Thiorhodovibrio winogradskyi: one gene and its partner. The protein of the gene in region 1 interacts with the protein of each later gene in a pairwise test. Links are inferred from orthologs where the notes say so. Each region holds a gene or a part of one and is shown on either strand. Other genes may lie near its edges.

Region 1 (15,783 bases):
GTGGCACGCACCAGATAGCGGCCGTTCTCCAGCGCGCGCAGGCGGGCGAACTCCAGATGCTGCGCGGGCGCGAGCGAATCGCCAAACCAGGCATCGTTGGACACATTGACCAGATAATCCGCCGCCGGCAGGGCCTGGCGCACCTGGTCGGGGAAGACATCCTCATAGCAGATGGAGGCACCGGCATGATGTGGGCCGACGCGCAGCAGCGGCTGCTCGGCACGACCGGGACTGAAGGAAGACATGGGCACATCGAACCAGTCCACCAGCGGTCCAATCAGAGCGCGCAGGGGCAGATACTCGCCGAAGGGCACCAAGTGGCGCTTGTAGTAGCTGTCCTCCGCCGTACCGATACTGAGCAGCCCGTTATAGTAACGCCTGTCGCCTTCCATGATGGGCACGCCAATCAGAATCTCCGAGCCCTCGGCGCGAGCACGCTCGGCCAGGGGCTCGATCAACGACAGGCGCACCTCGTGCAGAAAGCTGGGGATGGCGGTTTCCGGCCACACAATCAGGCCGACGCCCAGATGCTGGCGCGTGAACGCCAGATGGGCTTCGAGATTGGGCTCGAGCGCCTCCGGCTGCCATTTGAGCGAGGGGGCGATATTGGCCTGCACCAAGACGGCGGTGAAAGGCTCGCCCGAGGGCTGCGTCCAGTCGATCATCCGCAACAGGCCGCCGCCCGCCCAGATGACAGCCAGCACAATCAGGGCCGCCGGGCGGGCGCGGCACCGTGCCACGGACAGCCACAGCAAACCGGCCGAGAGGGCGGCCAGCAGACTGAGCCCATGCACGCCCAGGATCGGGGCCCAACCGGCAAGCGGCGAATCCACCTGGGTATTGCCTAGCAGCAACCAGGGAAAGCCGGTCAAAACCCAGGAGCGCAGCCATTCGCTCAGCACCCAGACTGCCGGAAGCAGCAGCATGGGCCCGGCCCAGTCGAAGCGCTGCAAAACCGGTTGGACCCGCCCAATCAGCCAGCCCGCCAGCCCGTAGTAAAGTGCCATGGCGGCGACGAACAGCAGCATCATGCCGTTGGCGGCGACGGCTGGCAGATTGCCGAATTCATTCAGGCTGATGCGAATCCAGGCGACACCGACACCCAGGAGGCCCGCGCCATAAAGCCAGCCATGCACAAAGGCGTCGCGCCCGGTGCGCCCGCGCAGACACTGATACCAAAGAACCAAAGCCAGAATACCAAGCGGATACCAGCCGAAGGGCGCGAAGGCCAGAACGGTGGCGGCACCGGCGATGGGTGCGAGCAGCCAGCACCAGGGCGATGCCAACCTGCGGGCTCTCCACTCGCGCGCGCCCTGCCCCTGAGTTGGAGCCAAGGCCGGAGCCGGAGCCGGAGCCGGAGCCAGAACCGAAGTCGGAGTCGGAGTCGGAGTCGGAGTCGGAGTCGGAGTCGAGCTAGTCATGCTTTGATGTTAGCGGCAGGGGAAGGAACCTTGGCCTGATCAATCAGCAGGGGTGATTATGCCACACGCAATGACGGCAAATTGCACCAGCCCTGCTGACACCGCGGCTCCAAATTTGAGTCGCTCGATTTAGTGGAACAACGGGCCGACGACCAAGTACTGAAAAACGGAATTTGGAATTGCTGGCAGCGGACTAATGGATCTCCGGTAGGGAATAGAATCCTCATCTAGGCTAGACTAGCCGAACAAGCCGCCCGCGCGCCGCACCCGAGGGTCCACCATCAGCCACTGGCCTGAAAACCGGCCAAGATGGCGGATCAGTCCGGTATCGGATTGGCGCCGCGAACCAACCCTTAGCCCGCCCGCTTTTGCGTCTGGAGAACCCCAATGTCCGAAAAAGCCCCTTGGATCACCTACCGCCCCGAACTCAAGGTACTTGACTGCACCGTGCGCGATGGGGGGTTGATCAATGCGCATCAGTTCACCGATACCTTTGTGACAGCCGTTTACCGCGCCTGCCTGGCCGCTGGCGTCGACTACATGGAGATCGGCTACAAGAACTCCAAGAAAACCTTCCCCAAGGAGCAATTCGGCCCCTGGCGCCATTGTGACGAGGAGGATATGCGACGCGTCGTGGGTGACCATGACAGTGCCACCAATGGCCTGAAGCTCGCCGCCATGGCCGACGCTGGCAAAAGCGACTGGAAAACCGAACTGCTACCGGCCGCCGACAGTGTGCTCGATGTGATTCGCGTTGCATTCTACGCGCACCAAGTCTCGGAGGCGGTAGAGATGATCTCCCATGCACACGCTATTGGCTATGAGACTACGGCTAATCTGATGGCGGTCTCCAACATCACCGAGTCGGAAATCGACACCGTCCTGGAGGCTATCGCGCCGACTCCGGCCTCCACCATGGTAATCGTGGACAGCTTTGGCTACCTGTACCGCGAACAGGTCGACCGCCTGTACCACAAGTACGCGGCGGCCATGGCCGACAGCGGCAAGGAGATTGGCATCCATGCGCACAACAATATGCAGCTTGCCTTCGCCAACACCATCGAGGCCATCATTCTTGGCTGCAATCGCGTGGATGCAACTATCTTCGGCATGGGCCGTGGCGCCGGCAACTGCCACACCGAGCTGCTGCTGGGTTTCTTGCGGAATCCTAAGTTCGACGTGCGCCCCATCATTGAGGTGATTCAGCACCATGTCATGCCGTTGCGCGGTCAGATCGAGTGGGGTCCGCTGGTGCCCTACAATATTACCGGTCAGCTCAATCAGCATCCGCGTGCGGCGATTGAGTGGCGCGAGGGTTCAACGCCGGACGATTTTCTCGCCTTCTACGACAAGGTAGTGGCCGAGATCTAAGGGGCGCCATCCATCAGCAATCGCTGATCCGGGGTATTGCCAACAGCGATTATTCAGAAACCGCTGAAGTCGCCATACTTACCGTGAATCACATGGATTCATCACCCGGGGTGACCGGGACCATGAGCGTTAGGCCGGTTTCGCCCAAGCCAGAGCCGTTCAAGCCTAGGGCCAAGGCCAGTATCTGGATCAGGATCAGAACAGGGAACTCGTGATGCGCGTACTCAATACCATTGACTTCAACAACCTGCGCGGCGACCTCTTCGGCGGCGTGACCGCCGCCGTGGTGGCCCTGCCGATGGCGCTGGCCTTTGGCGTGGCCTCGGGCGCCGGCGCCGAGGCCGGACTTTATGGCGCCGTGCTGGTGGGCCTGTTCGCGGCCCTGTTCGGCGGCACCCCAACCCTGATCTCCGAGCCCACCGGCCCAATGACGGTAGTCATGACAGCGGTCATCACCAGCATCCTGGCCGCCAATCCCGAAGGCGGCATGGCCATCGCCTTCACCACCGTGATGCTGGCCGGGCTGTTTCAAATCCTGTTCGGCATCCTGAAGCTCGGGCGTTATGTGACCATGATGCCCTACACCGTCATCTCGGGCTTCATGTCGGGCATTGGCTTCATTCTGATCATTCTGCAATTACCCGCGCTACTCGGCCATCCAACGCCGGGCGGTGGTGTGCTCGGTTCTTTACAGGCACTGCCGGAGCTGGCCGCCACCTTTCAGCCCGATGAACTGCTGCTCGGTGGCATTTCACTCGCCATTTTGCTGCTGATGCCCAAACGCCTGCGCCGCCTGCTGCCACCCCAGTTGCTAGCACTGGTCGCCGGCACCCTAATCGCGGTACTGGTGATCGGCAGCGGTGCTTACCGGGAAATCGGCGCCATCCCCTCCGGCCTGCCTTCACTGCATCTGCCGACACTAACGCCTGACCTGTGGCAAAGTGTGCTTGTTGACGCCCTGGTGCTGGCCATGTTGGGCTCCATCGACGCACTGCTCACATCCGTGATCGCCGACAGTCTGACGCGCACTCAGCACGACTCGGACAAGGAACTCATCGGCCAGGGGCTTGGCAACCTGGCCTCGGGTCTGTTCGGTGGCCTGCCCGGTGCTGGCGCCACCATGGGAACAGTGGTCAATATACAGACCGGCGCGCGCACGGCACTCTCCGGACTCACCCGCGCCATCATCCTGGCTGTGGTGGTTCTCTGGGCCACGGGGCTGGTCTCAATGATTCCGCTCGCGGTTCTTGCTGGCATTGCCATCAAGGTTGGCCTCGACATCGTTGATTGGGATTTTCTCGGGCGCGCGCACCGGGTCTCCCCGCGTGGTGCGCTCATCATGTACGGCGTCATCGCCCTGACCGTCTTTGTCGACCTAATCACAGCTGTCGGCATTGGGCTCTTCGTCGCCAACATCCTGACCATTCGCCGCTTGGCGGACCTGCAGTCAGAAGGGGTACGGCTGTTCGGAGGCGGTGCGAACGCGGCGGACATGGACTGCCCCAAGGCAACCAATGAGGAGAAGAAAATCATCGGCGACCCGGACAACGGCATCGCGCTGCTGTGCTTAAGCGGCCCGCTGATCTTCGGCGCGGCCAAGGCTATCACCCGCCAGCAGACCGAGATCGCCAATGCCCGCAGCCTGATCCTCGACCTGACCGATGTGCCCCACATCGGCGTGACCAGCTCAATGGCGATTGAGACCACTGTGACCGAGGCCACCCAGCACGGCTGCCGGGTGTATTTTGCTGGCACCCAGCCGGCCGCGCGCAAACGACTCGAGAGTCTCGGCCTGCTGAAACTGGTACCAGAGGAAAACTGGATCGACAACCGCCCGGATGCGCTGAAAACCGCCATCGCCGACCGCGCTGGGCAGCGTCAAACCCAAACTCAGCCCCAGGCGGACCCGAAACCCCACCCCAGGGCGAGCAATGAAGGATTGACCAGTTAAGTCAAGATCCGATCACCTGACATGAAACAATAGATCCATCAGGCGAACTTGCTTTCACGCTAAGGCAACCAGGGTTTTGCGCCAGGGTTTTGCGAAAGCACAAAAAGCCGATGCGAGAGACCAGCTCGCATCGGCTTTTTTACCTATTACGGCCCGCCCGATCAGCCTTCAGTCAGACTTCAGACTCTGGCCGGGTCTGAAGTCAGGACGCCATGGCACGCAGACGCGCATTGAGCCGGCTTTTGTGCCGTGCGGCCTTGTTACCATGAATCAGTCCTTTGTTGGCAGCCCGATCAATCACCGGCACTGCGGATTGATAGGCAGCGGTTGCGGCCTCCTGGTCGCCCGCACCTATGGCCTTGAGTACTTTTTTCAGGGCGGTGCGAAACTGACTGCGCTGCGCGGCGTTGCGCTGGCGATGTGTCTCGGCCTGACGAGCGCGCTTGCGGGCTTGAGCGGAATTAGCCAAGGGAATCCTCTCGCGAAAGTCTGTTGGATGAGACCGTTATAATCTTCTCGGTCATGTTAGCTGATCAATGCTAATGTGTTGCGCTCACCCTGTCAATCCACAGTTCAACCAAGCAGCAATTCCAAAATTCGTTATCCAGCGCCCGATTGTTGGCCCGTTTATCAGTAGACGCGCCATCTTGGCGCGTCATGAAGCGGCTGGAAGCCGTTTCTACACCAGATGAAACAGCCAGATTTGGAATTGCTGTCAACCAAGCTCAGCTCGACCAAGCTCTCCATGTCTCAAGCCGAGTCCTCCGCATCGCTCGCGGGTGCTGTTGCCCAGGTCGGCGGCGGCACACTCCTCTCGCGCCTGCTCGGATTCGCGCGCGATTTTTTAATTGCGCGTTTGTTCGGCGCCAGTCAGGCGACTGATGCCTTCTTCGTCGCTTTCCGGCTTCCCAATATGATGCGACGGCTGTTCGCCGAGGGTGCTTTTGCCGCCGCCCTGATCCCAGCGCTGACACGCACCGGCGGTCAGGGCTGCGACCCTCATGAGGCCAGGCGCAAGCTGATCAGCGAGTTTGCCGGTTCGCTCACCGCACTGCTGCTGCTGATCACCGGCTTGGGCCTACTCGCGGCCCCGGTGCTGGTGTGGCTGCTGGCACCCGGCTTTAGCGCGGACGGCCAACAACTGCAATTAACCAGCGCGCTCTTGCGCCTGACGCTACCCTATCTGCTGTTCATCGGTCTCACGGCCCTGGCCGGCGCGGTGCTCAACAGCCTTGAGCACTTCGCCGTCCCTGCCCTGACCCCAGCGCTGCTGAATCTCTCTCTGATCGGCTGCGCCTTGCTGCTCGCACCCAGACTCGAGCAACCGGTTTTTGCCCTCGCCTGGGGTGTTCTCTTCGGTGGGCTGGCCCAGCTTGCCCTGCAACTGGCCGCACTGGCGCGCCTTGGGCTGCTAGTCACCCCAAGCATCAGCTGGCACAACCCGGAACTGGCCCGCCTGCTGGCCGCCATGGGCCCCACGCTGATTGGCATGTCCGTGACGCAAATCAACCTGCTGCTCGACACCCTGCTGGCGTCCTTTCTGCTTGCCGGCAGCATTTCCTGGCTCTATTACGCCGAGCGCCTGATGGATTTTCCGCTTGGTATTCTTGGTGCAGCCCTGGGCACTGCCATACTGCCGCGACTCACGCGCATCCACGCGACCGGGCGTTCCGATGACTTCAACACCACACTCGACTGGGCGCTGCGCTGGGTGCTGTTGCTTGGCTTGCCAGCGGCCACCGGCCTGTTGCTGCTGGCCGAACCCATGATCGCAACCCTGTTTTCTTCCGATCATTTCGATGCGGCGGATGTCCACCAGACTTCGCGAGCACTCATGGCCTACGCCTTGGGCCTGCCTTTTTTCATGGCGTACAAGGTGATCGCCCCCGGCTTTTTCAGCCGCAACGATCTAACAACGCCGCTGCGCATCGGCCTGATCAGCCTGGCTACCAACCTAGTTCTGAGTGTCCTGCTGATGAGGCCTTTTGGGCATGCGGGTCTCGCGCTCGCCACATCAGTCGCAACCGCCCTAGGCGTCGGATTACTCCTCCGAGCCATGCTGCGCGCGCAGCATGCCAAGCTACGACCTGGCTGGTCCGGACTGCTGCTGCGCTCAGCCCTCGGCACCGCCGTCATGGCACTGTTGATCGCGTGGATAGTAACAAGAATGCCAGTCTCAAGAGACCCGGGCTTCGCCGACGGCATATTACCGCTGACAGGCCTGATCCTAGTCGGCGCATCAGTCTATCCACTGACGCTTATAGTGCTGGGATTTCGGGGAAAGCATGTCCGCCCGGAACGGCAACCTTGCGCTCTACCCACCCCAGCAGACCAGGATTCAAACAGCAGAGCTGATCAGGCCAGGCCGCGAGACGAGCAAAGTTGGCCTGAGCCAACTCGCTCACGACCTTCACTATGATGCTCTTGAAATCGATGCTCTTGAAATCTCGCAAGACCGACCACGTCTTTGGCCTTGTTTTCCGCTAAAATGTCGAGCTCCATCAAACAAACGTCAAGGCAGGCTTTGGTATTGCGCCCCTGCGGGGACTTAAAATCCGAGGGCGCTGCCCAATTAGAACCATGCCCCCGCATCTCACCGAAGCCGAGTTTCCATTTCAACAAGGCCGACCGCATCACCGGTCCCCAAACTGCCCGCTTCCACCATCTCTCAGACCCCCATGCGCCTAATCCGCGGCCTCCATAATCTGCGTGCCTCCAACCGCGGCTGTGTCGCGACCATTGGTAACTTCGATGGCGTGCATCTTGGCCATCGGGCCGTCTTCCGGCGGCTGCTTGAGCTTGCCCGTGGCCACCAGGTGCCGGCGACCGTGATCACCTTCGAGCCGCAGCCGATGGAGTTTTTCGCGCCCGCGCGGGCGCCGGCACGACTGACCCGGCTGCGCGAGAAGGCGCGAGTGATGGCCGCGGACGGCATCGAGCAATTGGTGGTGCTGCGCTTCGACCGGACGCTGGCCGATCTTGCTCCCGAGGCCTTCGTCTCCCGCCTGCTAGTTGATGGGCTTGGCATGCGTTATCTGCTGGTGGGAGACGATTTCCGCTTTGGCCGTCAGCGCGCGGGCGACTATCACATGCTCAGCGATTACGGCCAAGCCCATGGATTCGAGGTTGCGAATCTCGCCACGGTGCGCGATGGTGAGGAGCGCATCAGCAGCACCCGGGTGCGCGCGGCGCTGGCGGATGGCGATCTGGCCCTGGCGCGCCGGCTGCTGGGACGGCCCTACTGCCTGCATGGCCGGGTCGCCCATGGCGACAGGCGCGGGCGCGAACTGGGTTTTCCAACAGCCAACATTCACCTGCACCGGCATGCCACGCCGCTGAGCGGTGTCTATGCGGTGCTGGTGCATGGCCTGAAGCATGACCTGGCCCATGATCTAAACCATGATCTGACACGGGTACGGGACCGGGACGCCCTGCCGGGCGTGGCCAACGTTGGTGTTCGCCCCACGGTCAATGGCACCAAGGCCCGACTTGAGGTGCATCTGTTCGACTTCGCGCGCGACATCTATGGCGCGCACCTGCGGGTTGAATTTCGCGCCTGGCTGCGCCCGGAACAGAAGTTTTCATCCCTCGCGGCACTGCGCGAACAGATCGCTCGCGACAGCGCGGCGGCCAGGGCGGTTTTCGCGCCCTAGGGCCAAGCTCCTTTACCCATCCACATTCAGCTTCAAGAACTGATTCGCCACGACAAGGCGAATCGACGATAACGACCAAGGACAGCAACCCCGTGACTCAGTCCGACACCGACTACAAAGACACCCTGAATCTCCCCAAGACCGAGTTTCCGATGAAGGGCAATCTCGCCCAGCGCGAGCCAGAGATGCTCAAGCGCTGGGAGCAGAGCGATCTTTACGGCCAAATTCGCGCCGCGCGCGCCGGAGCGCCCAAGTTCATTCTGCACGATGGTCCGCCCTATGCGAATGGTGCCATTCACATCGGCCATGCGGTGAACAAAATCCTCAAGGACATCATCGTCAAGGCTCGCACCCTCGATGGCCTGGACGCGCCCTATGTGCCGGGCTGGGACTGTCACGGGCTGCCGATTGAGCTGCAGGTGGAGAAGAAAAAGGGCAAGCCGGGTCATCGCATCACCGCCACCCAGTTCCGCGATGCCTGCCGCGACTACGCGGGCAAACAGGTTGATGGCCAGCGCGAGGACTTCAAGCGTCTGGGCGTGCTGGGCGACTGGGCCAATCCCTACCTGACCATGGCCCCGGCCTTCGAGGCCGAGATCGTGCGCTCGCTCGGGCGCATCATTGAGGCCGGGCATTTGCACAAAGGCGCCAAGCCGGTGCACTGGTGCATCGACTGCGGCTCGGCCCTGGCCGAGGCCGAGGTCGAATACGCCGAAAAAGAATCCATCGCGGTGGATGTGCGCTTCCCGGTGCAGGAAGACGACGCCCTGTTCGCACGCTGCCATGCGGTCCCAGACGGCCCCAATTCCAAGCGGGGCGAAGGCCCCATGTCAGTGGTCATCTGGACCACCACGCCCTGGACCCTGCCGGCCAATCAGGCCGTCGCGCTCAATCCAGATCTGGAATATGCCCTGGTGCAGGTGGAGGATGGGCCAAACAGCCCCCATGGCGGGCGCGAACGCCTGCTGATCGCCGAGGGGCTGATCAAGGACGCCATGGATCGCTGGGACATCGCCCATTACCGGGTGATTGCCTATGGTCCCGGCCATGCCTTCGAGGGCATGAAACTGGCCCATCCTTTTTATGATCGGGAAGTGCCGGTCATCCTGGGCGAGCATGTCACCCTGGAGGCCGGCACAGGTGCGGTGCATACCGCGCCCGGTCATGGTCTGGAGGACTATCTGGTCGGCAACCGCTACAAGCTGCGGGTGGATAACCCGGTCGGCGGCGATGGGCGTTTTATCCCCGGCACCCCGCTGCTGGCGGGCGAAAATGTCTTTGATGCCAACGAACAGGTGGTGGAAATCCTCAAAGCCCGGGGCGCCCTGCTGCGTGCGTCGCGCTTCAGCCACAGCTATCCGCACTGCTGGCGACACAAAACGCCGGTGATCTTCCGCGCCACGCCACAATGGTTCATCGGCATGGAGCAACGCGGACTCAGGAAGGCGGCGCTGGAGGCCATCGATGCCGTGCGCTGGTTGCCCGACTGGGGCCAGTCACGCATTCACGGCATGGTCGCCAACCGACCCGACTGGTGCATTTCCCGGCAGCGCACCTGGGGCGTGCCCATCACCTTGCTAGTGCACAAGCACAGCGGCGACCGCCATCCACGCACGCCGGAACTGATCGAAGCCGTTGCCAGGCGCATTGAACAGGGCGGCATCAATGCCTGGTTCGAGCTGCAGGCGGGCGACCTGCTGCCGGCGGCCGAGGCGGCGGACTATGTGAAGGTGACCGACACGCTTGATGTCTGGTTCGACTCAGGCGTGACCCACGCCTGCGTGCTCGAACAGCGCGCGGACCTAACGGCCCCGGCCGATCTTTACCTCGAAGGCTCAGACCAGCATCGCGGCTGGTTCCAATCCTCGCTGCTGACATCCGTTGCCATGCACGGACCCGGTACGGGCCCTGGCGTGAATCCTGGTGGAAGCGGGGCACCCTACAAGACCGTCCTGACCCATGGCTTTACCGTGGATCAGCAGGGACGCAAGATGTCAAAGTCCCTGGGTAATGTGGTCAGCCCCCAGCAGGTGGTCAAGACCCTCGGCGCTGATATTATCCGCCTGTGGGTGGCGGCAACCGACTATCGCGGCGAAATGAGCGTGTCCGATGAGATCCTCAAGCGCACCGCCGATGCCTATAGACGCATTCGCAATACCGCGCGCTTTCTGCTGGCCAATCTCGACGGCTTCGACCCCGCGCGGGATCTGGTCGCCCCGGGTGAGATGATCGCACTTGATCGCTGGGCGGTGGCGCGTGCCCAGGAGCTGCAGCAGGAGATCACCGGCGCCTACCAGGAGTATCAGTTCCATCTGATCTACCACCGGCTGCACAATTTTTGCGTGCTCGACATGGGCGGTTTTTACCTGGATGTCATCAAGGACCGCCAGTACACCACGGCCACCGACAGCCTCGCGCGGCGCTCCTGTCAGAGCGCCATGTACCACATTATCGAGGCCATGAGCCGCTGGCTCGCACCCATCCTGAGCTTCACCGCCGATGAACTCTGGCAGTACATTCCTGGTCGGGAGCCGGGTCGCGATCCCCATCGGGAGCCTCCATCAAGCGTCTTCACCGCCACCTGGTATGACAGCCTGTTCGCGCTCGATGACAGCGATCCGCTCGACACGGCGGCCTGGAACCAAGTGCTCGAGTGCCGCGCGGCCATCGGCAAGGCACTGGAAGAGGCGCGCAAGTCCGGACTGATCGGTGCGGCCCTGGATGCTGAGATCGCGCTCTACTGCGCGCCCGAGCTGGCCGGCATCCTAAACCGGCTGGGCGATGAACTGCGCTTTGTCTTTATTACCTCCGAGGCGCGAGTGCATGCCCTCGACCAGGCACCGGCGGACGCGAGCGAAGCCGCCGATGGGCTGCGCGTCCAGGTACGCCCAAGCCCGCACCCAAAATGCGTGCGCTGCTGGCATCATCGCGCCGATGTTGGCGCCCATGCCGAGCATCCGCGGCTGTGCGGGCGCTGTGTCGAGAACATCGCCGGCGCCGGCGAGACCCGGCGCTTTGCTTGATGATGGGCTTGATGATGGGCTTGATGAGGGATCTGATCAGGGGCAGCATGTCTGGATTCAACCCGAGCCGAGCGCATTGGCTGTGGCTGTCCGCCATGGTGATCGCGCTCGATCAGCTCAGCAAAGGGCTGGCCGAGCGCCTATTGCCGCTGCACGAGCCGGTCGCGCTCATGCCCCTGCTCAACCTAACGCTGATGCACAACGAGGGCGCTGCTTTTAGCCTGCTGGCCGACGCCGGCGGCTGGCAACGCTGGCTCTTTGCTGGCTTCGCGGTACTGGTGACCATTGTGCTGGTGAGCTGGCTGCTGCGCCTCAACGCCCGCGAGCACCTGACCGCGGCGGCACTGGCGCTTCTCATTGGCGGCGCCATCGGCAATCTGATCGACCGCCTGCGCACCGGGCGGGTGGTGGATTTCATCGATGTCCATTATGGTGAATGGCACTGGCCGGCTTTCAACCTGGCTGACAGTGCCATTACCCTCGGCGTGATACTGCTGTTGATCGAGACCCTGCGAGCGGGAAGAGACGCATGAAAATCGCCATCCTTTCGCGCAATCCCAGCCTCTACTCGACCCGACGCATCCTCGAGGCCGCGCGCGCGCGTGGGCATGAGGCGCGGGTGATTGATGCGCTGCGCTGCTATATGAACATCACCTCGCACGCGCCCTCGATTCATTATCGCGGCGAATCCCTGTCGGGCTTCGATGCCGTGATCCCGCGCATTGGCGCCTCCGTGACCTTCTACGGCACGGCGGTACTGCGCCAGTTCGAGATGATGGGCGTCTATCCGCTCAATGAGTCCGTCGCCATCACCCGCGCGCGCGACAAACTGCGCTCGCTGCAGTTGCTCTCGCGCAAGGGCATCGGATTGCCGGTGACGGGCTTTGCGCACGCGCCCGACGATGTGCAGGATTTGATCAAAATGGTCGGCGGCGCGCCCCTGGTCATCAAACTGCTGGAAGGCACCCAGGGCATCGGCGTGGTGCTGGCCGAGACCCAGCAGGCGGCCGAGAGCGTGATCGAGGCCTTCATGGGGCTGCGTGTCAACATTCTGGTGCAGGAATACATCAAGGAATCACGCGGGACTGACATCCGTTGCTTTGTTATCGGCGACAAGGTGGTGGCGGCGATGAAGCGCCAGGCCAAGGAGGGTGAGTTCCGTTCCAACCTGCATCGCGGCGGTAGCGCCAACCTGATCCGCATCACACCCGAGGAACGTTCAACGGCCGTGCGCGCGGCGCGCATCATTGGGCTCAATGTGGCCGGCGTGGATATCCTGCGCTCCAATCACGGCCCTTTGGTGATGGAGGTCAACTCCTCCCCCGGGCTCGAAGGCATCGAGGCCGCCACCAACAAGGACATCGCTGGCATGATTATCGATTTTCTGGTCAAGGACGCTATCGCCGGAAAAACACGCACCCGTGGCAAGGGTTAGGCGCGCCCGGCACACCGCGGCATGACTCCCGCGCCTCTGAAGATCTCCGATCAGCTGATCGCCCCAGGTAGTCGCACCCGTGTCGACATCACCCTGCCAAGCCTGTTCACCCAGAACCCCGTTGTCCTTCCGGTGCATGTGTTGCATGGACGCCGTCCGGGGCCGCGACTGTTCGTCACTGCCGCCGTGCATGGCGACGAAATCAACGGCATCGAGATTATCCGCCGGTTGCTCGCCATGACCGCGCTGCGCCATCTGCACGGCACCCTGCTCGCCGTGCCCGTGGTGAATGTCTATGGCTTTATTCGTCTGTCGCGCTATCTGCCTGATCGGCGCGATTTAAACCGCAGCTTTCCCGGCTCCGAAAGCGGCTCCTTGGCCGCGCGCCTGGCCGCCATTGTGCTCAACGAGGTGGTGAAAGACAGCGATCTGGGCATCGATCTACACACCGGCGCCGCGCACCGGGAGAACCTGCCGCAGCTTCGCGCGGCCCTGGATGACATCGGCCTGCTCGACTTGGCCAGTGCCTTTGGCGCCCCGGTGATTATTAATTCTGAACTGCGCGACGGCTCGCTGCGCGCGGAATCCGCCGCGCTCGGCGTGCCGGTGCTGGTCTATGAAGGTGGCGAGGCACTGCGCTTTAATGAATTGGCCATTCGCGCCGGTCTGCGCGGCGCGCTGGGCGTGATGCGCCACCTCGGCATGCTGCGGCGTTCCCGGCGCGCACCATCCACCCAACCAGCGCTGGCGCGTTCGACCCAGTGGGCGCGTGCCGGTCAGAGTGGCGTGCTTGGCCAGGTCAAGCGTCTTGGTGCGCGCGTCGGCCGTGGCGAACAACTCGCCACTATCTCCGACCCCTTTGGCGACAGCGACACGCCGGTCAATGCGCCGGTGAGCGGCATCATCATCGGACGCACCAATCTGCCGTTGGTCACCGAGGGAGAGGCACTCTTTCATATCGCGCGCTTTGGCCAAACGGACGCGGCAGTCGAGTCGGTCGAACAACTCCAGAGCCTGCTTGATCCACCGGATGATCTCTTTGTCGACGCGACCTGAGTCCAGGCGCTAACAGCCCGCGCTGAACCCAGCGCAGAGCAGACAAGTCAATCAGGCCAAATCAGGCCTGCCAAATCAGACAGTTTCACGCAGACGCTCAATGAGAACCTCGCTGACTTCGGCCTTACTGATTGCATCCTCGGCGCCGGCGTCACGCATCTCCGCCGCCCAGCGCTCGTCCTCTTGCACCGAGAGACCAATCACCCGCACCTGCCTCCAGTGCTCGCGGATCAGGCGCGTTGCAGCAGGTCCGTCGAGTTCGGGCATGGTGAAATCCATGATCACCACATCGGGCAGAAGTCGCTGCACCAGCTCAATCGCCTCGAATCCGTCGGACGCCTCGCCCACGACCTGCATATCGGGCTCGGCATTTAGCAAAGTGGCCAGTGCCTGACGGATCATGACATGATCATCCGCGAGCAGAATCCGCAAGCTCCGCGTGGTCCTAGACGCATTAGGTAGCCGATTCGCGCGTGCAACTCCGGCCAAGTGCCGAGGCACAACCACTTCTTCCTGACTGGTCTTGCTCAAAGGCACGCGCAGCGCAACTCTTGTCCCGCGCAGACCCGCCCCGCTCGCGACTGTCAGCCTACCATCGAGCAAGGTCAAACGCTCGTGAATGGCCACCAGACCAAGCCCCATGCCTGCATCGGACGCGCCGTCGTCGAGGCCGAATCCACACCCGGCATCTTCCACTCGCACCAGCACGCCCCCACCCTGTTCGAGCCTGAGCGTCACAACTGCCTCGCTAACCGAGGCATGCTTGACTACATTCAACAAGAGTTCGCGCACTGATTCAAAAAGCAGAATACGCCATTGTTCCTGTTCGAAGCGCAGGTCTAGCTCAACCCGCAGGTGCACCTGCAATCCATGACGAGCACGGAAACGCTCCGCCAACCAGCCCAGGGCAGCGCCGAAGCTCCCGTGATGCAACAGCGGTGGATTCAAGTCGGCATTCAGCGTGCGACCGGTGGATATCGCCTGATCAATCAGCGCAATGGCCTGCGCCAATCCCTCCTGTCCAACCAGACTTGGATTCGCGGCCAGCTTGGCCAGTTGAAACTTGACCGCCACCATGTCCTGCTGCAAATGATCGTGCAACAGGCAGCTGATCCGCAGCCGCTCCTGCTGCTCAGTCAGGGTTAGCTGCAACGTTAGGCGCGCCAGGCGTTCGGCCCGTTCGCGCAACTGATCGCGGGATTTGCGCAATTCCGCCTCCGCGCGGCGGCGCGCACTAATATCCTGCATGGCTCCCACCAGGCCCAACACCTCACCGCTGCTAGCGCGATGCGGCGCGGCTGATACCTGCATCCAGCGCCATTCGCCATCGCGGTCTCGCACCCGACATTGCATCTCGAAGCCCGACGGCTGATGCGCGTTGGCACGCAAAGACTCTTGCAGGGAATGCAGATCCTCGCGATGCAACACCTGCGACCACAGCTGACCAAGCGGCCCAGAGGCTTCTGCGGGCAGTCCAAAAAACTGGCGAAACACGGCATTGGCAAACTCAAGTTCGCCATGCTGATCGGCCACCCACAAAATCATTGGCACACCATCGGCCATGATGCGAAAACGGCGTTCACTCTCGCGCATGGCCAGCAATTCTTGTTGCGCCGCCTCGGCAGACCGGCGCAGGGTAACATCCTCAAGGGCGACGACCACGGCCCGCGCGCTTCCTGGCAAAGGGGCTGCTGTGACATTCAGCCACAGCAGGCTGCCGTCAGCGCGCAGACAGCCGAGAATCTCATCAGCCACCAGACATCGCTCGCGCAACGCGCGCACCATTGGCAAGTAGCTGGTCGTCAACGGCTGCTGATTGGCATCGACAAAGGCCCAGGCTGGATCTTCGATTTGCGGCCCCTGATAGGGACCA
Region 2 (15,307 bases), 3.7 Mb from region 1 along the record:
TTTAGAAAATCTTAGCGCCGGGAGGGGTTGCAAACCGATGATGAGTACCCTCGTGGCGGAGCCTGATGGAGCAACAGTTGCCGCCGCGGATCCTCTCGACAACAGGAGCCAGCTGCTTGCTTTGTCAGCTAGCATCCCAGTAATAGTCGCGACATCCTTCCATCATCGGTCCATGGGCATTGAGTGCAGCGAGGAACAACATCACCGGCCGACGGGGATAACCTGTCTTTGTTGCATGCGGCAATGCCGAAACGGGAGGGAGACTTGGGTTCGATCAACTTGCCGCGAGTATACTGAGGTGAAGTCTTCAGCTTACAGGCAATGCTTGATACCGGAGAGTGATCATGGTTGGAACCTATCAGGTTGCAGTCGTTGAAAATGCGATTGACAGCGTCACGGCGGGTGAAGCAAGGATTGACTTCGGTGGCTCCGTGGGGGATCGGTGTGGAAATGACAGGGTGGCCGATGACGATTTTGTCGGGGGTTCAGACGTGGATAAATATGTGGCGAAACCGGGTGTATTGAATAACATTCAGGATGCTGGCAATTCCCCTTGGGGTCTGTGTCACGAAATAGTGGGAGCATTGATAGAAGTCCCTGTGGATTTGATTGTCGATAATAGACATTTGGCTGTTCCCGAGAGAACGCTTGCAACAAAGGTGCTTATTGTGGATTGGGAGGACTCAGCAAATCGTATTGAGATCTTCTCGACCACCAACGGAAGGCAAGATTTCGAGGACTATCGAGATTGCATCCTACCTTTACCCGAAGCGCTGGGGCAGATCCGCTCTGAGACGTCCTTTGTGAACCCGGACTTTCCGGATACTATGATGGGTCAGGCATACTCGTCGTCAGCGCATTATGAGTTCAATACTGGTGTTCAGATCACGCGCGCTGAGGCAATTAATGTCGCACTGCTCTATGGCGCGGCTTTGGGAAGGGAGCCGGATGTCAGTGGATTGAATTTTTGGATCGATCAACGCGTTGCTGGCATGTCGCTCGAGACTATCGCCGGTGCCTTTCTCGAATCGGTTGAATTCACCACCAATTACGGAGATGATGACCTCATGTCCACGCATTGGTTTATCACCGTCATGTACCAAAATGTTCTCGGAAGGCTGCCAGATGAGGGAGGATTCGTCTTTTGGGAGGCGGAAATGACCCAGGGGCGACTTGATCGGGAAGATGTCCTGATGTTTTTCGCCGACAGCGCGGAGAATCGTGCTAATGCCACCTATATCGACTTAATGTTTCCAGTCGAGGATAATTTGTTTACCCTGATCTGATGCGCGCTATTCACTTTGCGCGCCTTTTTCGCTAATATTTTTTTCGCTGATAACTTTTTCGCTGATAAAATGGATGGTTCGACATTATTGAGGTGCCGGTTGCGGCAGGGTGGTGGATGGATGTTGTTGTGTTCCTTCAAGTCCTGGGAAAACGATAGGCCAACGTGGGTTGTCCGCTTGCCTCAAGAGGCCATCCTGGCGCGTGACCATCAAGGTTGGAAGCCCTTATGACGGCGAATGCGCGCTCCGCGCGCTTTCACTGTCTTCCGCGGCGGTGTGTGTCAGTATCTTGGTAAAGATTGAAACAGGAAAGTCACAATGATTGGATCTTATCTAGTGGAAGTTGGCACTCATGGTGCTGATAGCTTCAACGCGGAAGACGACAGCATTTATTTCGGTTCGGCTGGAGCCGACTGGTTTTTGAATGATAATGCCAACAACGCCTATTTCGTTGGAGGTTCAGGCGGGGATTACTATGCCGCTCGCCCAGGTTCTATTACCATTATTCAAGACGCGGGCAATTCCCCGGATGATGTCTTTTACGAGATTACCGGGGCAATGACTGAACCCTATCTGGGCTTTCTGGTGGACGAAAGGCATTTTGGCATCTTTAATCTGTCGCTGACATCGGGTGTTCTTTTTTTGGACTGGAAGGATCCCGCTAATCGCATCGAGACCATGTCGACAAGTTTGGGCACATTTAGTTACGAGGAGTATCGACAGATCATCGAGTCCTCGCCAGAAGCGCTTGGACATCTCTCATCCGAGGCCTTGTTCGGGGATCCACAGTACTTGGACAGCATGATCTTGCAAGCTGGCGCTTGGGCGGCACATTATGAAGTCTATCCAGGTGTTGAAATCACGCGGTCGGAGGCAACAACTGTCGCGCTGCTCTATAGTGCGGGTCTGGGAAGAGATCCGGATGTCCATGGCTTGAATTTCTGGATCGATCAGCGTGCCAACGGCATGTCGCTCGAGTTGATCGCCGGTGCTTTTCTTGATTCGCCGGAATTCACAAACCGTTATGGCGACGACGATGTCATGTCGGCGCAGAGGTTCCTTGGTGTTATGTACGAAAATGTTCTGGGCAGACTGCCCGACACGGCGGGTTTTGCCTATTGGGAAGATGCGATGGCGCAGCGCGGGCTTGCTCGAGAAGAGGTTCTGATGTTCTTTGCCGACAGCACGGAAAATCGCAGTCAGGCGGCCTATGTGGATACGCTGTATCAGGTGGGAGACGACTGGTTCTTTTGATCCTGAAGTGTGCGTGCTTGGTCGTGCTGGGTCATTGCAAGCGCAATGTCCTAAGTGGTTCAGGGTAACTGGATGAATCTACAATCGTCAGGACAGACATGACAGATTCTGGGGTGTTGGGGAGAGGGCGTGGGCGGTACATTCCTAGTATCGACGGACTGCGTGCGTTGGCTGTCATGGCCGTACTTGTCTACCACTTGGAACCGCGCTGGCTGCCCGGCGGTTTCACGGGGGTCGACATCTTTTTTGTTATTTCCGGGTATGTGGTGAGCGGTTCTTTGGCGCGTGACCAGGCGAGGCATTTCCTGAGTTTTACGCTCGGTTTTTACGCGCGCCGCATTCTGCGCATCTTTCCGGCATTGATCCTTTGCCTGTTGCTGGTGATGCTGGCGAGCATTGCCTTGATTCCCGAGGCATGGCTTAGCGAAACGAGCCATAGGACCGGATTGTTCGCCTTTTTCGGCGTTAGCAACGTCGCTCTGGTGCTGTTCGATGACGGCTACTTTTCTCCGCGCGCGGAGTTCAATCCTTTTACGCACACTTGGTCGCTCGGGGTCGAAGAACAGTTCTATGTGGTGTTTCCGCTGATCTTTTTTGTCTGGATTCATTTTCGACACCGCCGGGGCTTGGCTGGCCTGAGTGCCGAGGCCTTACTGGTGGTGCTAATGGCCGCGTCACTGGTGTATGCGTGGTGGGAGACTCCGCGATCCCTTGATCATGCGTTTTACCTTCTGCCGAGTCGATTTTGGGAGCTTGCCGCGGGCGGCCTCCTGTTTAAGTTGCACCAAAGGGGGGTGTTGATTGCGCGCAACGAGACGCAGCGAATACTCTTTTTGACAGCGGGGCTTGGTTTGGTCATGTTTGGGCTCGGCTGGTCCGATAAAGGGGCGATGCCCTTTCCATGGGCGCTGCCGGCAGTTTTGGGCACCTCTCTTGTCATCGCGGCGATTGCCGTGGCAGCTGACAAGGCGGCCAAGCCTTGGCCCCAACGTCTGTTGGAACATCCCGCGGCCATTCATGTCGGGAAGATTTCCTATTCACTGTACCTGTGGCACTGGCCTGTCTATGTAATGATGCGTTGGACCCTCGGGTTGGAATATGGGTGGCAGTTGTTGATGGCTGTCTTGCTGTCTTTCTTGCTCGCGGAGGCTTCCTATCGCTTTGTCGAGGTGCCGGTGAGGCGGAACGGGTGGAGCCGGCGACAGGCAAACTGGAAGACGGTGACTGCTGGCGTCGCAACCATCGTGTTGTCGTTTTCTGTCGCGCAGGAAATGCTAAATTCACGTGCGCAACTGAGTCTCAGTGTCACCAAGGATAGGGAATTGTGGTATCCCCTCGCTTGGCCGGGGGCGACCGGCAGTCATGAACAAGATCTTCAAGGCCGCCAACTCTTTGCGCTTGGGGACTCGCATGCTGGTGCCTATGCCACCATGCTGCAAGCGCTTAGCGAGCGCCGTGGGGTCGTGACCACGATTGACTTTGCCGGAGCATGCACTCCGGCTAGTCTGCTCAGGAATGCGGGCCCCGCTTGCGTGGACTTGGTCGAACAAGCTTTGCAGCGGATTGAGGGGCGCGCCCTGCCGGGTGACATCGTCTTCCTGGCTGCGCTTCGTATGTACCGTTTTGTGGATCAGTACGCGGTTTTTCCGCGTGATCAGGTGATCGCTGCCCGGGACAGTGTTGCGGATCGTGAGAAGGCGCTTGAGGAAGCCAACTATCTGCTCGAGCGATTGCTGAAGCAGGGGCTTGAGGTGGTCATTGATGCGCCAAAGCCGGTGTTTCTCGCTCCTCCCTTTCGTTGCGCGGACTGGTTCAACCGTCATAACCCCATTTGTGCCGGCGGCATGACGATGCCGCGGGAAATGCTTGTGGAGCATCGCGCCGGAGTGATGGACTCGTTACAAAGGCTCCAGCAACGTTTTCCCGCACTGCACGTCTGGGATCCATTCCCAATTCTTTGTCCGGGATCGACCTGCTCGGCTTTCGATGGCGAGAAACCGTTGTTCTTCGACGCGGATCATCTCAGCGCATACGGCAATCAAGTGTTGTATCCAAGCTTCGAGGACTTGGTCAGCGCCATCTGGTCCGTCAAACAGCTTAGCCAGCTTGACGGCAGTGGTCTGAAGTGACGGTTTCGATCTTTGCGTTCGACCGAGTCGGATGATCAATCCCGAGAGCATGTTATGACTAAGGCTGTCTGAAACACGGCATGCTGATGGGCTTGGTCGATGCAATCTGTTCCTTGGGCCTTGATCATAGATAAGGCCAAAGGCGACTGCTGCTGCAAAAAAACCCGTCGGCGTTTGCGCCGACGGGCCAGGTTTGTCGTGCGCGCGTCAGTCGCGCAATGAACTGGAACGCTTTAGAGCGGGAGGTCCAGATATTGGATTCCGCTTCCGATTAACTCGATGACGTTCTCTTGACTTTCCGCCGACTCTGAAATGTTCACCAGGAAATGCGCGCGGCTCAAGCCGTTTTCCAGCGCGTCGTCCCAAAACGCGAGACCCTTGGTGTCAGGGGCGCGATCAAGGATGTTTGCGTAGATTGCCGTGATGAATTCAGCGTTGTTGGGATTTGCGCCATTGCGTGAAAAGAACTCGGCGCTGTCGATGAAAGACTGGGCGATTTGTGTCAGCGAAACGCCGGCATCCAGTTGGCCAATGAAGTGACCGATGCCAGTCAAGTCAGGGGTGCGCCCAAAAGCCGCCTCGTAGAGACGGTAAGCCTGGCCCGCGGACCCATCAATGTCAAAGGCGAGACTGACATCCTCGAAGGCTAGACGCTCGGTGCCGACGAGGTAGTCGGTGCCGTCCCGACCGGATTGCTGGTCGACCACCACCAGGCCATTGAGCTTTTCGGTGCCGCCGCGCAAATCAGTGATTGCATCCGAGGCGCTGATGCTGTAATCGGCAAGGACGCCGCGAAAAACGGCGATGTCGATGCCATCTCCGCCGTAGAAGAAATCTCCACTCTGGTCGCCCAAGCCGGTGAAGCTGTCGTTGCCAGCACCGCCCTCGAAGATGTCGTCGCCGGCACTGCCCACGAACAGGTTATCCCCGTCGCCGCCGAGGACACTAACGCCCTTAATCAGGGTGCCGTCGCCTGGATCCGTGCTGGCGTCGCCGCGATGCGGATCGATGTTACGGATTCTCGTATCCCAGGCGGCTTCGACATCGGCCTCGGCATAGGGCGTGGTCATGAAGTTGTCGTAAAGGTACTCTGCCAATGCGTCCTGCTCGCTGCCATCGGGCGCGAAGGTGGCATTGCCGTCGGCGGTAGTGGTGTCGTCCTCAGCGAGTTGCACCAGGTTGATGCGGGCGACGACCGATGGGTCGGCGACGGCACCAACACTTGGGTCGGTGTTGGTGTTGGGGAAGGGATAACCGTCGCCGCCGCCGATGTAGTTGCCAGCGTCATCGAATCGTGGCTCGGCGAGGAAGTTTAGCGTCACCACCCGGAAGGTGGCGTTGGCGTTGGCTTCGACCAATTCGCCATCACGGACCAGATCGGCGAGGAGGTCACCCTTGTCGTCGAACAGACTAGCGTTGATCAGGCGCTCCCCGGCTGGCGCGTCGGGGTCGAAGCTGAATTTGGCGCCTGAGATCTGTGGGAAACGGCCGGAGGCATCTGGCAGGCCGCCGATCCCATGTTCAAAGAGGGCGGCGATTTCCGCGCCGGTCAGGGTCATGAGTGTCAGTCCGTTGTTGAATGCCAGGGTTGTGGCGATGTCGTTCTCGCTGATGCCGCCAGCGGGTTTGACGCCCGGGATTTCCTCGTTCGGCAGGCGTTGTGCCTCGGTGCCACCGGGGGGAACCACTGTCTGGCCGATGGATGCGCGGATCCCGCCGCCGTTCTTGATTGAGAGCACGACTGCTTCGGTTTCACCGCGTTCCACCGCTATCTGGTTGGCGATGGCGAGGTTTGCGTCGGCGGTGAGATTTCCGAGGTTGGTCTCCTGGGTGCGCACGCCGTCGGTTGAGCCGCCGGAGCGATTGCCGTTAAGGAACACCTCGCTGAGGCCAAAGACATTGGACTCCTTGGCCAGGATGGCGTCCTCGATGGCGTTGGCAATGTTCTGAATGTCGGGGTCGATGAGGCTTTCGGCGTCGAGCGCCGCCAGTCCGGCGGCGTCGGTGGCGTAGGCGCCGCTGACGGTGGGGTCGTAACTCCCGGGTAGGATGTGGCCATTGGCGTCGAAGTCGATGACCAGGCGGCCCAAGTATTTGTAACTGCCGTCGGTGTTGACGACGGCGATGGGGTTGCCGTCGCTATCGGTAGTGAAGATCGGGTAGGGACCCTGGTCGGTGTCTCCGGCGCGAAGGCTATCGTTGCCGTCGAACAGGCGCGTGTTGGAACCGCCGGCGACGATGATGTCGACGTCGCTGAGGCGGGTGGCCAGTTCCTGTTCGATGCTGATTTGCTGCATGTGCGCAAGCAGTATGACTTTGTCCATGTCGGGATGCGCGGCAAGGAGCGCATCGACATCCGCCTGGATAACGGCGGCGAGGGCGTCGAGATCCTCGGGCGTGGGGTTGGTGCTGAAACCCGCGGGCTGAATGCCGACGGTGCCGGGGGAGGAGATGCTGGCGAGCGTTGGTGTGGTGGCGCCGAGTACACCGATCTTCTCGCCGCCAACCTCGAAGTAAGTGGAGGCGGCGATGCTATTCGCCCGTGGTGCCTGGGCGTCGGATACCACCAGGCCGGCGAGGTTGGGGTCGGTGCTGAAGTCGAGGTTGCCGGACAGGTAGGGCATGGCGGTTCCGGAAAAGTCTTCCGCCGCGCTGCCGTCGATCAGGCTGGCAAGGAATTCGGTGCCGAAGTCGAATTCGTGGTTGCCGAAGGCGATTGCCTGAACGCCGAGTTCATTTTGGATCAGGATATCGGCCACACCGGCCTCGCCATAGACGTCCGCCGAGGCGCTGAAGAACAGGCCAGGGATGATGGCGTCGCCGGAGGAGAGTACCAGGGTGTTGTCCTCCATGCCGTCATTGCCAAGATCCTGGGCCTTGAGTGCGTTGAGCACGCCGGATAGGCGCGGGGCGTCCTCGATGGCGCCGTAGGCGGCCTCCTGGTCGGTCAGGTGCAGCAGCTCGAGGCTGTAGGCGGCCTGGTTAATATCGTAGACGCTCGTGGTGCCGCTGCCCTCGTAGGCGATGGCGATCTGCGGGTTGCCGGTGCCGCTGTCCTGGGCGTTGATAACGGCGATGGTTTCCGGGGCAATATCGCCGGCGGCGAAGCCATCGATGTAATCGAGAAAGACGGGGGCCCTGGGGTCGGTGACGTCGTAGGCGGCGACGCCGGAATCGCGCTCAAGGCCGATGAAAGCCAACACGCGACCCTCGACTTCAAGCACCGCGACCGCCTCTGGTTCCGGTCCCTTGGCGTCGGAGCGGTTGTCGCCTTCGGTGGCGATGGGCTCACCGTCGTCGTTGTTGAACCGCCAGGGCGCGCGCGCGGAGATGAGCTGTTCGAGGTGGTCCCCGCTGTCGAAGACCAGGTTGCCGTCTGCGTCGTAAATGCTGAAGGAGCGCGAACCGTAGGAGAAGAGCGCGTCCTGGTCACCGTCGTTGTCGGTGTCTCCGTCGAAGGTTGATACTTGAAGGCGGCCGAGGTTTTCGTCTTCCTGCAGAGTGGCGGCGTCGGGGAAGGCGGTCGGGTCGAGCGTGAGATCCTTGATGCGCGCCTCGTTTTCCGCCAGGTCACGCGCGTCACCCTCGTTGGCGGTGATGTAGTAGGTCTGGCCGTCGACCTGGAAGGTGGCGATGGCGTCGGGCATCGGCATGCCGAAGACTGGCCAATTGGCGATGTTGATGCCGTCGTCGCGGTCGGAGGGATCGAGGCCGTTGCCGTCCTGGCTGTGATCGCGTATGCCCATGGGATAGAGGGCGAGAACGGTTTTGGCCGTCGGGTCGATGCGCGCGACTGTGTTGGCCTCCTGGAGGGTAACGAGCAGGTCGCCGGTGGTCGGGTCGATGGCGATGTATTCCGGCTCGAAGTCTGTCGAGGGTGCCTCTCCAGGAAAGATGCGCACGCCCTGGGCGCGCAGAGCTTCGATCTGACTGTCGAACTCACTGAAGCCGACGAAGGTCGCGGTCGCTGGCACGGTGCTGCCATCATAGTCTGTTGGTAAGTCGATGATGGTCACGCCGCCAGGTGTTGCAACGCTCTCGACTGCCTCTCCCTCAATGGCTACGTAGAGCTGTTTGCCATCCTCTGAGAAGGTCAACATGTCCGGCAGGAAGCCGACTTCGATCTGTTCCAGCAAGCGGATATCGCCGAGATCGCTGGCATCGTAAATGGCAACCTTGCCCGGCGCGAGGTTACCCTCGCTGTCGACGAGTTTGATCGCGACCGCGACCAGACCATTTTTCGCGGCGACCGAGGTGAGGTCGTCAAACCCCGGGGTGGCACTCAGATCGATCCGCGCGAGGCTGCCTTCGATTCCGGGGCTAAATATTTCAATACGCGCGTCTGCGCCATTGGTGACAAAAAGGACATTGCTTTCTGCCACAACACTTTCGGCCCCGGCCTCGCCCGATCCGGGGTCGAATCTGTGAATCAGGTTCAGGGACAGGCCAGGGTGCTGGAAGACTTGCAAGCTGGAATCGCTCATGTGAAAAAACCTCTCTCGCTGGGAGCAGCAACCTAATACTATTGGTGAAGGGGTCGCGGAACGCGGATGACGTCAGGCGAACAGGGCTGTTCGTGAGCCATGGAAACGCACCAGCGCAAGAGCTTGGCAGCTTTCTATGATGTTTTTGTGACGGCGCCACCTTTCACTCGGTTACTCCGAAGGCTTTCGAGCCCAGGGACGGCTTTGCTGCTTTGAACTATGCTTGAGCTATGCCTAGACAAAGGGTGGGCACCTTCGTGCTGTCTCAGCCCCTAAATGTCGCGTCAGTGGTTTTCCGCGACGAGCTGGAAACTATACATGTGTCGAGGATTCTATGAATATCTCGGATTTAACCACGCTCTACTCGAATGCCAATTGGATCGATGCATTGATCAGTGCCGACAGTGGGCGGGTGGATCTCAACCCGCTGGCCGTCAGTCGTTCCGACAATACCGTCAGTTACACCTTCGAGGTTTCCGCCACCGCAGGTTTGGAACGGGAAGTCACCGCTGATACCACCTACCCGTTCAACAGCGTTCAGCGCGCTGCGGCTCGGGAGATCATGGACCATGCGGCCGCGGTGACTGGCATCAACTTCGTGGAGAGCGCCTCGGGCAGCGCCGATATCCTGTTCGGCTATTGCGACATCTGGGGCGCCGCCAGTACCTCCGGAAAAGCCTCGCGCAACGACTATTGGAGGTATGCGCCGGATTCGGGAAGAATTACGTCGTACACGACGGATCGCGGTGTTTTTCTCGATAACAATGAATGGGCGTTCCAGAATGCAAACCCGGTCAAGGGGACGCAAGGGTACGAGACGCTACTCCACGAGATTGGCCATGCCTTGGGGTTGCAGCACCCGTTTGAAGCTCCCTTTAAGCTGCCCACTTCCGCGGATAACACGGACAACAGTGTCATGTCCTATACCGATGGCAGCGGCGGATTTAAGAGTACCTTTCAAGAGTATGATATCTCGGCCCTGGTCTATCTCTATGGTATCGATGGGCTGGCTGGCGATTATGGAGTGGATGGGGCGGTCAAGTACTACTCCGGAACCTCCCACGACGAGTCATTCAGCGGGGGATGGGAAAGCGCGGCATGGGATGGACAAGGCGGGAATGATTCCCTGACCCTTTTGGGGAGCACTGCCTCCTATACCTACGAAGCGAGCGGCGATTGGCTCACGGCGACAAGCAACGGCGTCTCGCAGTTTATCCACAATACCATTGAAACGATTGGCTTCGATGACGGCAGTTATAGTTACTCCGGGCTGCGCGCACTTGCCTTGGGTGACGGGAGCTTGCCTGGCGCGTCCGAGACGCAGTGGGGCATCGCCGGTATTGAGAATCGCTTCACGGGCAGCGCCGGGGACGACACCATTATTGGAGCGGAACTGCTAGATGCTATCACCTACTGGGGCGAGCGGTCGCGTTTTATCGTTACTCGGGTCGAGGAGGACATTTTTCAGCTGATCGATGGGAGCGGAAGCTATGGAACTGATCGCCTGGAGGGGATTGAGCGGGTCATTTTCAGCGACGGCGCGGTGGCTCTGGACGTCGATATAGGAGAGACGGCAGGGCAGGCCTACCGGATCTACAAGGCGGCCTTTGATCGTTCCCCTGATATTGGAGGGCTTTCCTACTGGATCGGGGTCATGGACAATGGCACCTTGATCACCGAGGTAGCGCGGAATTTTCTGGAGAGCTTGGAATTCCGCTCCCTCTATGGAGCTAATCTTACCAATACGGATTACATTGAGGCACTCTACAGCAACGTGCTCGACCGACAGTATGACCAAGGTGGATTCGACTTTTGGGTTGCTAGCCTCGATGCAGGTAGCCTGGGTCGTGCTGATGTATTGGCTGGTTTTGCCGAGAGCAGCGAAAACCAGTTGAACGTCATAGGCGCGATAGAGCATGGGATCGATTATTTGACCTAACTTGTTCGGGCCCCTTGCTTGAGCCCCGGGCATGAGGAAGCGTGTCGAACGCGAGCTGGTCCGTTTTTGTCGTGCTTTCCTTGACGAATCGATTTGGCTTACCACTGAAAAGGCATGAGGTCGATCCCAGCTGTTAATCGAGGTGCCCGATGAAATCTGTAGTGGCCCTTGCCCGAGCCTTTGGCCGCGTACATGGCGTTGTCGGCGAGACGGACCAGTCCGTCCGGATCCCTGGCATCCTCGGGATAGAAGGCGATGCCGATGCTGGCGCCGATCCGGTGCATGTCTCCGGCGACGGCGATGGGACGGGAGAGGCTGTCGATGACCTTGTCCGCCACCTTGGCCGCGTCCTCGGGCTGATGGACCTGTTCCAGAAGCAGGGCGAATTCGTCGCCGCCTAGACGCGCGACCAGGTCTTGCTCCCGAACCCGGGATTTTAGCCGGCGGGCGACTTCGCGCAGCACCTGGTCACCAGCCTCGTGACCCAGGCTGTCGTTGATGGCCTTGAATCCATCAAGATCGATAAACAGGAGCGCCAGGCGCGTCTCGGCGCGTCGCGCGCGCGCCTGGCCCTGTTCCAGGTGTTCTTTAAAGAGTGCGCGGTTGGGCAGTTTGGTGAGGTCATCATGGGTGGCGATGAAAGCCAGTTCGCGCTGCGCGCGCCGGCGCTCCTGAATCTCGGTTTGGAGCTTGGCGTTGGCGCGTCGCAGATCGGCGGTGCGCTCGGCCACGCGCTCTTCGAGACGCTCCCTCGCATCCAGTAACTCAGCATTGGAACGCTTGAGCGCGGCCAGCATGGCGTCGGTTCGATGCAAAACGAAACCCGCGACCAAGGCGCTGAGCAACAGGGTCACGCCGCCCAGTATCAGCAGTAGACGGTCGGCACGGCGGAATTCTTCGGAGGTCGCCGTCAGGGCGTCGCGATTGTGCGCCTGTTGCAGCGCGGCGAGATCTTGGATCACGGCCAGCGCGCGTTCCTGGGCGGGAATGGCCTGACGCAGCAGAATGGCCTTGGCCTCCTGGATGCGTTCCTCGGCAAGCAGGTCGATGACCTGGTATTGCAGGGCGCCGGCGGTGCGCGAGAGCTCGCCTTGTTGTCGCAGCAGTTTGCGTTCGTCCTCGCTCAGCGCCATGGCCTCGATCCGGTCACGCGCTGTCAGGAACTCAGAACCAAGGTTGCGCAATTGCACCAGGAGCTCATCGCGCTCAAAGGGATCCTCGCTGGAGAGCATGGCATGGAGGACAATGGCACGCTCGCGCGAGCTGCGCTGCATGTCCTGCGCTAGGGCCGCGCGAACACTGTACTCTTCCACCACCTGGGCCAAGCGCGACTGCATGCTGTGCATTTGCGAAAGACTCAGCGCCACTTCGATCATCAGCAGTAAAAACACAATCGCGAAGCCCGTTGCCAGCATGGGGCAGGGCGAGCGGGGCTCTTGACACAGGGTTGCCGTGGCCCTCTGATTAGTCGACTCTCCCGTGGGTGCGGCGACAGGAAGCCGCGGTTCAGGAGCATGCATCAATCACATCCGAGAGCAGTCCTTGGTTGTCCTTTGGGGAAATTGCTCGGGCCATGGTCACCGATGGCGGCGAGCAACTGGCCGAGCCTCTCATGGCTGTCAGTCAGGTCCTGGGTGGTTGCCAGCACGACTGAGGGTATTGGGCTGATTTCGATGCTATCAAGCAGTAAGCGTCCGCTGCTGTTGAAATGACGCAGCCGCCAAATTGGGCGCACCGAGGTGGCCTCGATCTGGCAGCGGCCATAACCGAGGTTGATCATCCGCGCCGGGCCTTGCCCGAGACAGCGCTCGATCAACGCCATGGCCGCCGGGTTCTGGGGGAGCATGCTCAGATTGACGCTGTGGGAGAGGTCTTTGGCGCCATTGATGTCGAGCCTCCTGGTGTTGGCCTGGATGCCGGCATCGCTGTCCGGCTGCAGGTCAAGATAGGTGTCGAGTTCGGCCAGCACCGCGACTGCGTCCATGCTGTCCTCTGAAGAGTCTCGCGGCCAGTCGATGCGGTTTCTGGCGGCCTGAAAGGGGCGCTCGTACATGGGTGTGGGGCAATCGCCCGGCTCCAGTACATCCGCGAGCAAGCCGCCGGCCGGATCGAACAGCCGCCAGCGCCAGACACCGGTCAGGCTGGTTTCCGTGAGCAGGGCGCGCGGATGAGCCTCGGTGGCGTCGAGTTCGGCACGGATTTCGCCATCGCCCAAGGCTTCGATAACCAGGGCGTGGGCATCGGCACTCAGGGATGCGATGGACAGGGGCTGGGCGCGCCGTCCGGCGATGCTGCGTGCGAGTCCGACGCGCAGTTGTTCCAGGACATCAATCGCTGGCGGGCAGTCGGCGATGTCCAAGGCGGGCTGAGTTTTAGGGGCTGTGCTCATGGCGATATGGGTGGTGGTGGTTGTCATGGGCCGACAGGCAGGAAGCGTGGATCGCCTTGGCGCCAGGCCTGGGTAGGCGAGGGGCGACCGTTCTCGTAGTCGGACAAGGCCAGCGCCGGATGCGGATGGGCGCCATCTCGCATGCGCGTGGTGTTGCGCGTTGCATGGGCCAGGTGACCGGCCTCGGTTTGGGTGGCCGTGGTGACAGGCCGAATTCCCTGGGCATGCAGATAGATCAGCGCCTCGCTCAGGGCCGGCTCGATCATGGCCTTGACGCTCGGGCTGAGGCTGCCGCCATAGTCTTCCAGCCGCTCGGGTTGCACGCCGATCAGCAGCAGCTTGGGTGGCAGCTGGCCGAGCAGTTCGGCCATGGCCAGCACGTTCTGGAAGCCGACCTGGTGCAGGCTCATTTTCTTGGCGCCGAGAAAGCGGGGTACGTCCCCATCGCGCATGACGTTGAGCGTCCCTGGCGGCAGGTCGTAGTCGATGGCATCGAAGATGATCAAATGCCCGACGCCCTCGAGTTGGTTGACCAGATAAATGCCCTGGGTGCCGCCATCGAGCAGCCGCACGCGCGCATCGAAGGCATGGCGGGCGCTCAAGGCCTCGATGCAGCGCACGCCAAAGCCCTCATCGGCCCACAGCAGATTGCCGATGCCGAGGATCAGGACCTGGTCCCTGCCCGAGGTGATGGCGCTCGTCGTCATGGCCGATCATCCTTGAACATGCGCCAGCCGCTGATCATGGTGGAGATCAGGCTCTGGCGCGACATCACATCCTCGCGCACGGCGCTGTAGACATGCAGCATCACGAAGACAACAATCACCCACATGCCCCAGTGGTGCCACATGCGCACATCTTGGCTCTGTCCGACCAGCGGGAGCACCCAGCCGAAGAGTTGATCCTGCCAACCGCCAAGCCCGCTTTGTTCGGAGTAGAGCGCGAAGCCGGTGAAGATCATTACCAGGCCGCCGACGGTGATGATGACCACCATGAATAAATGCGCGAGCGGGTTATGGCCATAGTATTTGCGTGGCTCGGGCTCCAGAAAGGCATACCAGCGGATTTCGTGCCACAGCTCGGACCAGAACGCACGTCGCCAGAACGGCAGGGTGAAAAGCTGGCGTGCATAGCTGTTGCCGACGAAGGCCCAGTAGAGCCGGAACAAAAAGCCGACGGCAAAGACGTAGGCCGCGGCGAAATGAAAGAAGCGAATATACCCCATTTGGAAATGGTCGCTGGCCTCGCCAGCGAGTGTCGGCGGTGGATTGGCGATCAGCCAGCCGGTGATCGCCAGCACCGTGATGGATAGGGCATTGATCCAATGCCAGACGCGCAAGGGTGCCTGGTAAACATAAACGGCGGTGCGGCGGGTCACCGGGATACCGCCGCGGCGGCGTGCCCGCCAAGGCTCGATCATGGATTCGCTCATGAGCGCTCTCCCCGAGGTCGGTTGCAAAAGTCCCGTTGCATCAGCGTACACGGATCTCGGTTAGCGGCGCGCCGTCCGGGCTGATGACATGGGTGGAACAGGCCAGGCAGGGGTCGAAGCTGTGCAGGGTGCGCAGAATCTCCAGCGGCTCCTCGGCCTTGGCCAGCGGCGTGCCGAGCAGTGCGGCCTCGTAAGCGCCGATTTTGCCCTCGGGGTCGCGCGGCGAGCCGTTCCAAGTGGTGGGCACCACGGCCTGGTAGTTGTCGATCTTGCCTTTCTCGATGCTCACCCAGTGACCGAGCGCGCCGCGTGGCGCCTCGGTGGTACCGACACCTTTGGCCTGCTTGGGCCAGGAGCGCGGCTCCCAGTGGTCGGTGTTGGCGGTGGCGGTGTC

What was found.
Region 2: the proteins of ileS (region 1) and Thiowin_RS20995 interact in binary tests that used the Escherichia coli proteins (3 or more experiments, as listed by UniProt). The link is inferred for Thiorhodovibrio winogradskyi from one-to-one orthologs.

What each region holds. Positions count from the first base shown.
Region 1 is NZ_CP121472.1:821,852-837,634, reverse strand. The notes cover bases 8,183-11,619. They hold ileS (isoleucine--tRNA ligase), read left to right. Parts: upstream 8,183-8,548; coding sequence 8,549-11,419; downstream 11,420-11,619. Other genes in these bases: lspA (signal peptidase II), read left to right, coding at 11,467-11,619; ribF (bifunctional riboflavin kinase/FAD synthetase), read left to right, coding at 8,183-8,396. In the rest of the region: lnt (apolipoprotein N-acyltransferase), read right to left, coding at 1-1,286; Thiowin_RS03775 (aldolase catalytic domain-containing protein), read left to right, coding at 1,809-2,792; Thiowin_RS03770 (SulP family inorganic anion transporter), read left to right, coding at 3,007-4,743; rpsT (30S ribosomal protein S20), read right to left, coding at 4,946-5,212; murein biosynthesis integral membrane protein MurJ, read left to right, coding at 5,432-7,162; more of ribF, read left to right, coding at 7,422-8,182; more of lspA, read left to right, coding at 11,620-11,952; rimK (30S ribosomal protein S6--L-glutamate ligase), read left to right, coding at 11,949-12,854; Thiowin_RS03735 (succinylglutamate desuccinylase/aspartoacylase family protein), read left to right, coding at 12,876-13,910; Thiowin_RS03730 (PAS domain S-box protein), read right to left, coding at 13,986-15,783. UniProt on the Escherichia coli protein: Catalyzes the attachment of isoleucine to tRNA(Ile). As IleRS can inadvertently accommodate and process structurally similar amino acids such as valine, to avoid such errors it has two additional distinct tRNA(Ile)-dependent editing activities.
Region 2 is NZ_CP121472.1:4,570,243-4,585,549, reverse strand. The notes cover bases 12,347-15,307. They hold Thiowin_RS20995 (HyaD/HybD family hydrogenase maturation endopeptidase), read right to left. Parts: upstream 14,189-15,307; coding sequence 13,505-14,188; downstream 12,347-13,504. Other genes in these bases: Thiowin_RS20985 (nickel-dependent hydrogenase large subunit), read right to left, coding at 14,954-15,307; cybH (Ni/Fe-hydrogenase, b-type cytochrome subunit), read right to left, coding at 14,185-14,913; Thiowin_RS21000 (hydrogenase expression/formation C-terminal domain-containing protein), read right to left, coding at 12,612-13,508; Thiowin_RS21005 (diguanylate cyclase domain-containing protein), read right to left, coding at 12,347-12,507. Outside these bases: Thiowin_RS21030 (DUF4214 domain-containing protein), read left to right, coding at 345-1,286; Thiowin_RS21025 (DUF4214 domain-containing protein), read left to right, coding at 1,605-2,540; Thiowin_RS21020 (acyltransferase family protein), read left to right, coding at 2,717-4,669; Thiowin_RS21015 (choice-of-anchor I family protein), read right to left, coding at 4,903-9,153; Thiowin_RS21010 (DUF4214 domain-containing protein), read left to right, coding at 9,488-11,092; more of Thiowin_RS21005, read right to left, coding at 11,191-12,346.